One region of the Lysinibacillus sp. genome, then DNA from elsewhere that is predicted to be linked to it. Evidence: riboswitches for the same ligand, from Rfam matches in the RefSeq annotation. Region 1 holds a riboswitch; each other region holds the start of a gene.
What was found. A riboswitch is a leader RNA that binds a small molecule or an ion and turns the genes downstream of it on or off. The one in region 1 is predicted to bind S-adenosylmethionine.
Positions count from the first base shown of each region.

Region 2: linked by a shared signal. The riboswitch ahead of metA (homoserine O-acetyltransferase MetA) and the one ahead of metK (methionine adenosyltransferase) in region 1 are both predicted to bind S-adenosylmethionine.
Region 3: linked by a shared signal. The riboswitch ahead of RT445_RS03650 (cyclase family protein) and the one ahead of metK (methionine adenosyltransferase) in region 1 are both predicted to bind S-adenosylmethionine.

Region 1 covers NZ_DAMDAY010000089.1:4,073-7,360, forward strand. The annotation lists gene pckA (phosphoenolpyruvate carboxykinase (ATP)) at 1-781, opposite strand, end outside; SAM riboswitch class I at 1,171-1,289, shown strand; gene metK (methionine adenosyltransferase) at 1,547-2,743, shown strand; gene RT445_RS16845 (gamma carbonic anhydrase) at 2,922-3,288, opposite strand, start outside.
Region 2 covers NZ_DAMDAY010000036.1:22,117-25,404, reverse strand. The annotation lists gene RT445_RS09975 (TrmB family transcriptional regulator) at 1-732, shown strand, start outside; gene RT445_RS09970 (hypothetical protein) at 793-963, shown strand; gene RT445_RS09965 (nucleotide excision repair endonuclease) at 1,190-1,561, opposite strand; SAM riboswitch class I at 1,766-1,875, shown strand; gene metA (homoserine O-acetyltransferase MetA) at 1,975-2,910, shown strand; partial or broken gene RT445_RS09955 (GerAB/ArcD/ProY family transporter) at 2,951-3,288, opposite strand, start outside.
Region 3 covers NZ_DAMDAY010000008.1:30,873-34,160, forward strand. The annotation lists gene RT445_RS03640 (Cof-type HAD-IIB family hydrolase) at 1-68, shown strand, start outside; gene RT445_RS03645 (DedA family protein) at 163-759, shown strand; gene RT445_RS03650 (cyclase family protein) at 789-1,526, opposite strand; SAM riboswitch class I at 1,610-1,717, opposite strand; gene RT445_RS03655 (YuzC family spore coat inner layer protein) at 1,812-2,210, opposite strand; gene RT445_RS03660 (MFS transporter) at 2,403-3,288, opposite strand, start outside.

The DNA of each region.
Region 1 (3,288 bases):
TATCAGACCAGCCATGTTCATCGTCACCGATAAGCTTACGATCTGGGTCAGCAGATAAAGTCGTTTTACCAGTACCAGATAGACCGAAGAATAATGCCACATCGCCAGCTTCACCAACGTTTGCTGAACAGTGCATTGAAAGGATTCCTTGTTGTGGTAATAAGTAGTTCATGATACCGAAAATAGATTTTTTCATTTCACCAGCATACTCAGTACCACCAATTAAAATAATTTTCTTTTCAAGTGATACAATGATGAATGTTTCAGAAGATGTACCATCAACTGCAGGATCTGCTTTAAAGTTAGGAGCAGAGATAACTGTGAAGTCTGCAACATGAGAAGCTAATTCTTCTTTAGTTGGACGGATAAATAATTGATGAGCAAAAAGATTGTGCCAAGCGTATTCATTAATCACTTGAATGCTTAATTGAGAATCTTTGTCAGCACCTGCAAAGCCTTTGAATACGAATAACTCGTCACGTTCTTTTAAATATTTTATTACTTTTACATATAGGTTATCGAACACTTCAGAAGAAATAGGTTGGTTGACTTTACCCCAGTCAATTTGATCTTTTGTGCTTTCTTCTTCTACCGTATATTTATCTTTAGGTGAACGACCAGTGTATTTGCCAGTTTCTGCACGAACTGCGCCATCTACTGTTAACATTGCTTCACCACGAGATGTAGCTTTTTCTGCTAATTGTGGTACTGAAAGTTGAACATTAATGTTACCGCCGTTTAATAATTCCTTCAGTTCGTTTGCAATTTCTACTGAATTCATCGATTAAATACCATCCTTTTTTATAGTATTCCCTTGATTTAGAGGGATTTTTTCTTAATTTCAAAAATAGTATAACACAATTGCTTAAATAATCTATACTAATTAAGAAATTATTTTAGAGTTTTTATCACTTTTCAATAAACTGACAAAAAATAATGTTTTTCGAGTAGAATCCAATCAATCCTACTGTAATTAGGCATAAAAATTGAGCCACACATATGTTACCACAAGATGCTAGGTATGTTGTAGGGATTAATTTGCTTCTATTTACATCATCATCCAAGTATGAAAAGTTTTTGTTTAATCAGTTCCTTCCTTTCTATACAGTAATACATTAGAAAATATTTGACAACGTTCGACCTTTTCAGTAACATACAATTGAACGGATACTCTTATCCCGAGCTGGTGGAGGGTCAGGCCCTGTGAAACCCGGCAACCTGCATGAATCATTTCACGACATGCGTTGGTGCCAACCTGATGCAAGGGAACATCCCTTGAACGATAAGAGTGAAAGGTTACGAAGTCATTATTCCTTTCCTCATGTAAAGTAACGTGAGTAAAGGATTTTTTTATTGTTTAAAATGAATGTAAAGGTAAGTATATGTAGTTCTTTCCTTATTATAATGACGGATCTTTCGAAATCCTCGTGTTAAAAGCAGCAGTAACGGCTTGAGAGTTCAATCCTTAGGAGCGGACTTGACATGGGTAATGAGTACCGTATTCATACACAACTACTTTTCGTAAAAGTAATAGGAGGAAAACCAAATGACAAACCGTCGACTGTTTACATCAGAGAGTGTAACAGAAGGACATCCAGATAAAATTTGTGACCAAATCTCGGATGCCATTTTAGATGCTATTTTAGCAGAAGATCCAAATGCACGTGTAGCGTGTGAAACTACTGTAACAACAGGATTAGTATTAGTAGCAGGAGAAATTACAACTTCTACTTATGTAGATATTAAAGGTATCGTTCGTGATACTGTAGCCGAAATAGGCTATACACGCGGTAAATATGGCTTTGATGCTGAAAACTTAGCCGTGCTTGTGGCTATTGGTGAACAATCACCGGATATTGCACAAGGTGTTGACCAAGCATTAGAAGCGCGTGAAGGCTCAATGACAGATGCTGATATTGAAGCTATTGGTGCTGGTGACCAAGGTCTAATGTTTGGTTACGCATGTAATGAAACACCAGAGTTAATGCCACTACCAATTAGTTTAGCACACAAATTAGCACGTCGTTTAACAGAAGTACGTAAATCAGGAGAATTAGCATATTTACGTCCTGATGGTAAAACTCAAGTAACGATTGAATATGATGACAATAATGTACCAGTACGTGTGGATACTATTGTTATTTCAACACAGCATGATGAAGAGGCAACACTGGATCAAATTCAAGCAGATTTAAAAGAATTTGTTATTGGACCTGTTGTGCCAAGTGAATTATTAGATGCTAACACGAAATATTTCATCAACCCAACTGGCCGTTTTGTAATCGGTGGACCAAAAGGAGATGCTGGGTTAACAGGACGTAAAATCATTGTTGATACATACGGTGGTTACGCGCGTCATGGTGGTGGAGCATTCTCAGGTAAGGATGCGACAAAGGTAGACCGTTCAGCAGCTTATGCAGCACGTTATGTAGCGAAAAATATTGTAGCAGCTGGATTAGCAGACCGCGCTGAGGTACAACTTGCCTATGCGATTGGTGTTGCACAACCTGTTTCTATTGCTGTCGATACATTTGGTACAGGCAGAGTGAAAGAAAGTGAAATCGTAGAATGGGTTCGTGAACTATTTGATCTACGCCCAGCAGGTATAATTAAAATGCTGGATCTACGCCGTCCGATCTATAAACAAACTGCAGCATATGGTCATTTTGGCCGCACTGACTTAAATGTGCCATGGGAACAAATCGATAAAGCTGATGCACTTCGAGAAAAAGCACATCTGTAAACTATTGAACTAAAGTAATGAAGTCGTTAGAACGTTATTCTAGTGTACTAATATGCAAGGGGGCAATGTTGCCCCTTTTATTTTTTCAAAAAAACCTCGCACTGGCTCGTGAACAAGAAATGGTCACGGCCACGCGAGGGATTTTTTTCGTTAGTATTGAATTTTTGTGTATGATTGGTTACTTCTGAAGAGATTTATAATATTGACCTTTTTCTACGTATTCACGTACGATACGTTCCATATCCTCTTTGTCTTCAGCATTTAATTCACGGACAACTTTGGCTGGGCGACCTAATGCTAAACTATTCGGAGGAATGACCTTACCTGGAGGTACGAGGCTTCCTGCTCCAATAAATGCACCCTCTCCAATTTCTGCACCGTCTAATATAATGGAGCCCATACCAATTAAAGCATTTTTGCGAATTGTACAACTATGTAAAGTGACTTGGTGTCCGACTGTAACCTCATCTTCAATAATAAGTGGATATTTTGGGCTTTGATGTAAGCAACAAAGATCTTGGATGCTAACACGTTTACCAATAATT
Region 2 (3,288 bases), on a different contig from region 1:
GCAAAAGCCTATACGGCACTCGTTCAACAAAGTCATGTTAGTGCCTATCAGGTCAGCAAAAATTCTGGCATACCGCGTGCAAGAGTGTATGATATTTTAAATATCCTTGTAGAAAAAGGGATCGTGTTGAAAGAAGAGACCGCAGAACAAACGACCTATTCAGCCATGCCCGTGTCCGTATTTTTACAGCAAATGGAGCAGCGCTGGCAATCAAATTTTTCGTCGATAAGTATGAAATTAGAAAAGCTAGAGGAAAATGTTCAGGAAGTGGAGCATAAAGTCGTGATGCTAAAGGGCAAGGAGTCCATCCTCAATTACTGTCAGTCACTTTTAAGAAAAGCAAAGAAAAAAGTGATTCTGTCGATGTGGGAAGATATGTACGATGCGCTACGACAAGACCTTCAAGAAGTGTCACAGCGTATTCCTGTGCATGGCATTACACTGTATGTAGAGGAACATTTAGCGACTATTGACCGCCATAGGGCCACACACTATACGAAAAAAACGTCTACTCCACATTGGTTTATTTTATCGGTAGATGGTCAGGAAATGATTTATGGTCACTCGCCTTCCGCGCAAGAAACGGCCTTCATCACTAATGACCCTGTCCATATCTATTTGTTAGAGGATTATATTTGGCATGATGTCCTTATCAATAGACTAGTAAAACGCGATGATCAGGAGCTTGAGGATTGGATTGCGAAAGAGCGAAAAGGTTTTTTCTTAGAATAAAGATGAGAAAAGGGGAGCATTCTGAATAAATTAGTGTTGCTAGGTTTAGGGTGTCTACTAATGTTAGCAGCGTGTAATGCTACGCCACCTACCACTACACTCAGCATTCGTGAACTACCTATCGTACCAGAACATATTCAGAAAAACATCGTTTCTCAGGACAATATTCAATTATTGTATGAAATGACGCGACGTATTATCTCGTCTATTATTCAAAGGGGAATGTACTAGCAAGTATGGAAGTAGAGGAAAATAGACTTATCATTCATCTTAATGAAGGCAGCGAGCAACGAAAAGAGGCCCAACCATATGTTTTTAAAATATCGAAAAGCCCTGAACAGAACCTTATTGAGGTCTTCATCAACAAGCAAAACACACCCATCGATCGTATGACCATCCTGTGAAAAAAGAAACCGAAATCTCACTTTGATGAGATTTCGGCTTTTTGTAATTTGTCTTAATAAAAGACTTTATCAACATTGTATTTGGAGCGGAACGTATTAATGGCATATGTTTCGTAAATTTCACGTTCCATTGGATCTTCTACTTCATAGACTTCAATTTTGAACACTTCATCACGGTGGTTTTTCATCGGTGATACATTATCCTCAAAGTGCTTTTTAATACGTTGACGGATTTTACGAGCTTTCCCAACGAATAATAGCTCATTCTTGTCATTATAGAATAAGAAAATGCCGCCTTTATCACGTGTGATTTTATGGAAATCAATAAAGCCAAAATAAGGTGTGATTGGCACATCACCTGGTTTTACTTCTTGTTCACGTTGACGGATAACTACATCTGGTTTTGGAAATTCAATTTTAATCAAACTATTCACGTTCCTCTCTCTTACTAAAGCTATATGGTAACATAAATACGGCATGTTTACCATAAATTTTAAATATCGAAAAGCCACTAACAGCAAGCTTAGTGTACTTCAAATGGACAAAGAACATGCATAGCGAATCACAAAATATTCTATGAATTATTGATATTCTAACTAGTTCATGTTACAATTCAAGGTAATTAAATAATCTTATCAAGAGAAGCTGAGGGATATGGCCCTATGACGCTTCAGCAACCTCTAACATGTGTTAGAAAGGTGCTAATTCCAACAAAGGATATTCCTTTGAGAGATAAGAGTGGACGTGAAAAAAATCCTTCTCATTCTATCTCGTATGGAATGAGGGGGATTTTTTAATTTTTAGAAAAAGAGAGCGAAAACAGAGAGGGGAACGCAAGATGCCAATTAATATTCCGAAAAATTTACCAGCTGGAGAACATTTACGTGAGGAAAAAATCTTCGTGATGGAAGAGGATCGTGCGAAAACACAGCAAATTCGTCCGTTAAATATATTAATTTTAAATTTAATGCCGGAAAAAGAAAAAACAGAACTCCAATTATTACGGTTATTAGGGAATACACCGTTACAGGTCAATATTACGTTTTTAAACACTGCCACACATGAATCAAAAAATGTTAGTAAATCTCATTTACAGCTATTTTATACGACATTCAACCAAATTCGTCATCGACGCTATGATGGCATGATTATTACAGGGGCGCCAGTAGAAAAATTGGCTTTTGAAGAGGTCAACTATTGGCAAGAAATTTCAGAAATTATGGATTGGTCCAAAGAGAATGTGACATCCGTATTACATATTTGTTGGGGAGCACAGGCTGCTTTGTATCACCACTATGGAATTGGAAAGGTAGAGCTTTCAGCTAAATGTTCTGGTGTCTATTCCCATGTCATTACCGATTTAACGGTAGATTTAGTGCGGGGCTTTAGTGATTTATTTACCGCTCCTCATTCTCGCCATACGTCTGTGTCAATTGACGATGTACGCAATCATCCAGATTTACGCTTATTATCTTATTCGGAGGATGCAGGGGTATTTATCGTACAATCAAAAGATAATAAAAACATTATGATTACAGGTCACCTGGAATATGATGCCACAACACTAGCCGATGAATACAGTCGTGATGTGGCTAAGGGCCTTGATATCGCCGTTCCCGTAAACTACTTTCCAAACGATGATCCAACTAAAGAGCCTATTAATACATGGCGTGCCCACACCCATTTATTATTCTCGAACTGGTTGAACTATTATGTATACCAAGAAACACCATATGAATGGGATTTTGTTGACGAAATTGAGTATCATATTTGATTCAAATAAAAAGTCTAATTTCTTGCTAATTTAAAAGAAATTAGACTTTTTGATTGTCATTGCTTGTTTCTGCTTTGGGCATTTCGCTCGTTTCAGCTTTCGCTTTGCGATTGCGAATAATCGCCACAATTAGTAAAAGGATCGGTAATAGAATGGTGATGAAAAAAGAAAAGATTGGCCAAATTTCATTATTATATTTGTTCGAATGGACAATGTTTGGGTGAACTATTTGAGAAAGCCCAATAACAATTAGCCCCATCGGTATAATGAGAGGCCGATGATCCTTGATTTTTAAAATCTGGGCAAGGCCGACAACGGTCGTATAGAAATACATAAAAGTTCGAATATAAATGGATGAGATCCACATAAAGGCCATTA
Region 3 (3,288 bases), on a different contig from region 1:
ATTTTGTTACAAAGAAATCTACCGAGGGCGGTATTGACTTTGCTTTGCGTCAGCTTCAAATAATTTAAAACAATCTTCAAGTTGCTTCTTCTGTTTTCCGCAGTTTGATTATAATGAAACCTGTATATTTTATAGTTAAAAAATTTTTAGGTGGGATAGTTTATGGCACATCACGTGCAATCTCTAATTGAACATTACGGGTATTTTGGCATTATCGTAATCCTAATTGGAGGTATAGTTGGATTGCCACTTCCTGATGAGGTTTTCTTAACATATGTAGGTTATAGTGTTTATCGGGAAAGCCTTGAACATATCCCTGCATTAGTAAGTGCCATGATTGGCGCAGTTGGAGGTATTACTTTAAGCTACTATATTGGTTATCGATTTGGCTTACCATTACTACAAAAGTATGGGCCAAAAATTCATATAACTGAACAAAAAATTGATTTTACGAAAAAAATGTTTGCCAAAATTGGACCTATCTTATTGTTAATAGGCTATTTTATCCCTGGTGTCCGCCACATAACAGCGTATATTGCGGCTATTAATAATTATCCATATAAAAAGTTTGCGTTCTTTGCCTATACAGGAGCATTTATCTGGACATTCACATTTATAACGTTAGGGAAAATGCTTGGAGAGAAATGGCGGTTTGTTGGTTACTACTTATCCCATTATAGTATGTATCTCATCCTATTATTTGTTCTATTAATGTTCGTCGTTTACTTTATATTCAAAAAAAGAAATGTACAAAAATAAAAGTCGGTATCTCTATACCGACTTTTAAGTTATGGCAAAATAGCAAAGGAGCGAACAGGGAATCCAGATGCTTTTTCTGGTTTAGGTACAATATTAAAAATAATTGCACCTGTTGCAGGTAGCTTGTCTAAATTAGTCATTAACTCAATTTGATAAGTGTCTTGTTCGAGCACAAAGTATTCACCATCTAGTTTGCCATTTTTACGAAAATCAGCTGCTGAATCAGTATCGAATGTTTCGTGACCAATCGCACTAACTTTACGTTCCGTCAGTAAAAATTGTAAAGCCTCTAAGCCCCAACCTGGAATATGGTTATACCCTTCCGCATCTTTATTGCTGAATGCTTCCTTATCTGGCCAACGTTTACTCCAATCGGTACGTAGCGCTACAAAGGTACCTGCCTCAATTTTTCCGTGCTGTGCTTCAAACTCAAGTATATCTTGAACACTTAAAGAAAAATCATGATTGCTAGCAGCTTCTTCGGACTTATCAATGACAACAAGGGGAAGAACAAGCTCTTTTAAATCGAGCTCTTCAAGGTACCGTGTGTCTCGCACAAAATGAATGGGTGGGTCGATATGCGTACCATATTGACCAGGGAAAGTGAACTGTTGTGCAAAGAACCCATCATCGTGAGAGAATAATGTTTCAAATTTTGCATCTTCGAACATGAAAAAATGGGGTGAGTTAGGGCCGAATGTATGTGTTAAATCGACCCATTGTTTAGATTTTAATAATTGTAATGATTGTAATAATTCATTAGGCATCGTTTTCCCTGCTTTCTTAAAATAGTAGTAAAAAAAGAGCCCCCTATAGAAGAGGACTCCTGAATAAACAACGGTAGTTCATCTTCTCATCTTCAAGGCTTTGGAATTAGGCCAATTGGAATTAGCACCATACTGTTGAGCTGGTTGCTGAGACTTCATCGGGCCAATCCCTCCGTCTCTCTTGATAAGAAAAATATAAGAATTTTCAGAAATAATAATACAAACACTTTATCATAGTTTTCTATAGTTTACAAGTTCAATAGGGATACAAGGTTAGGGTTTTTTTCACCAATTTAAATTCAATATGACACCACAACAGCCATTATCAATTAGACGTATTCTAAAACTATCAGGTGTATAGTTCGTTTCGAATTTCATCGTAATACCTGTGGATGAAATTAATTTCTCCACTTCTGCTTTATTTGAAAGTTGTGCTGCATTCATTAAATCATGGGCAAATTGCTGGGAGCTTTCAATTTTATCCGTCAGTAATTGGGCTTGCTGCATAATTGCCTTTATCCGTGTAACCGATGATTTTAATTTATGTGTATCAACAGGTGGAAAGGGATTGTTGGTCGGCATTGCAAGATGTTGGGGAAAGGATCTTACAGCAAGGTGGTTGGCAATTGGTGGCGCTGAGTAATGATAGGGATGAACGAAATACGGATAAGGATTGTAATACAATGGAATTCCTCCTATCCTATAGCTGATATCTTATCTTATGTATTCAAGCGAATTTAGGTGTAACTCCATTCTTGTCTTACTTATAACACAAAAAGGAAGCCACAGGGAGCTTCCTTTTTATCAATATTGTATATATACCGATGTTAAATTACCAAAATATCAAGTAAATGCTAGATAAACGGACTAACAATATTATTGTTTTTTATTATCGAAAAGCAACCATAATAATGTAACAATCGCTGCTAGCATAACCATTAGGAATCCATAAAGAGGCGTATGTGCTAATGATTGATGGCGAATAATAAAACCTCCAATATAGGATCCTAAAAATATACCAATGTTAAAAGCAGAAATGTTTAATGCTGAAGCCATAGAAATAGCTGACGGCACATATTTTTCAGACAGTAGAACAGCATATAACTGTAATCCTGGGACATTCATGAACATAAATAATCCCATTGTCAGTACCATGACTAAACCGATAATCGGTGATTCAAGAGTGAAGCCAATACCAAGTAACGCTAAGGCAAGTCCAACAAAAATTATAAAGATGGAACGTAGCGGATTTTGGTTAGCAAAATGGCCTCCTAATGTATTACCAATAGCAACGCAAATACCATAGACAACTAATATAATTACTACTGCATGTGGGGAATAGCCCATATATTGCTCTAAAATAGGTGAAACATACGTATAGACTACAAAGGCCCCACCATATCCAATAGCTGTAATGAAAAGGATTAATAACATGCGAATATTGCCTAATACTTTGCCAATATCACGTAAAGAAATAGGATTACCTTTTGATAATTGGTTAGGTACTAGTAAAGCATTACTAATTAAACCGATAATGCCTATAATGACGATAAAAATGAACGACATACGCCAGTCTGTTACTTGTCCAATAAATGTACCAAGTGGAACACCGGTCACAGTAGCTAGCGTTAAGCCTGTAAACATAAAGGCAATCGCGCTTGCTCGTTTATTTGGTTCAACTACATCAGCTGCTATAACAGAGGCGATCGACATAAACACACCATGAGCTAATGCTGAAATAATACGACCTATTATCAGTATA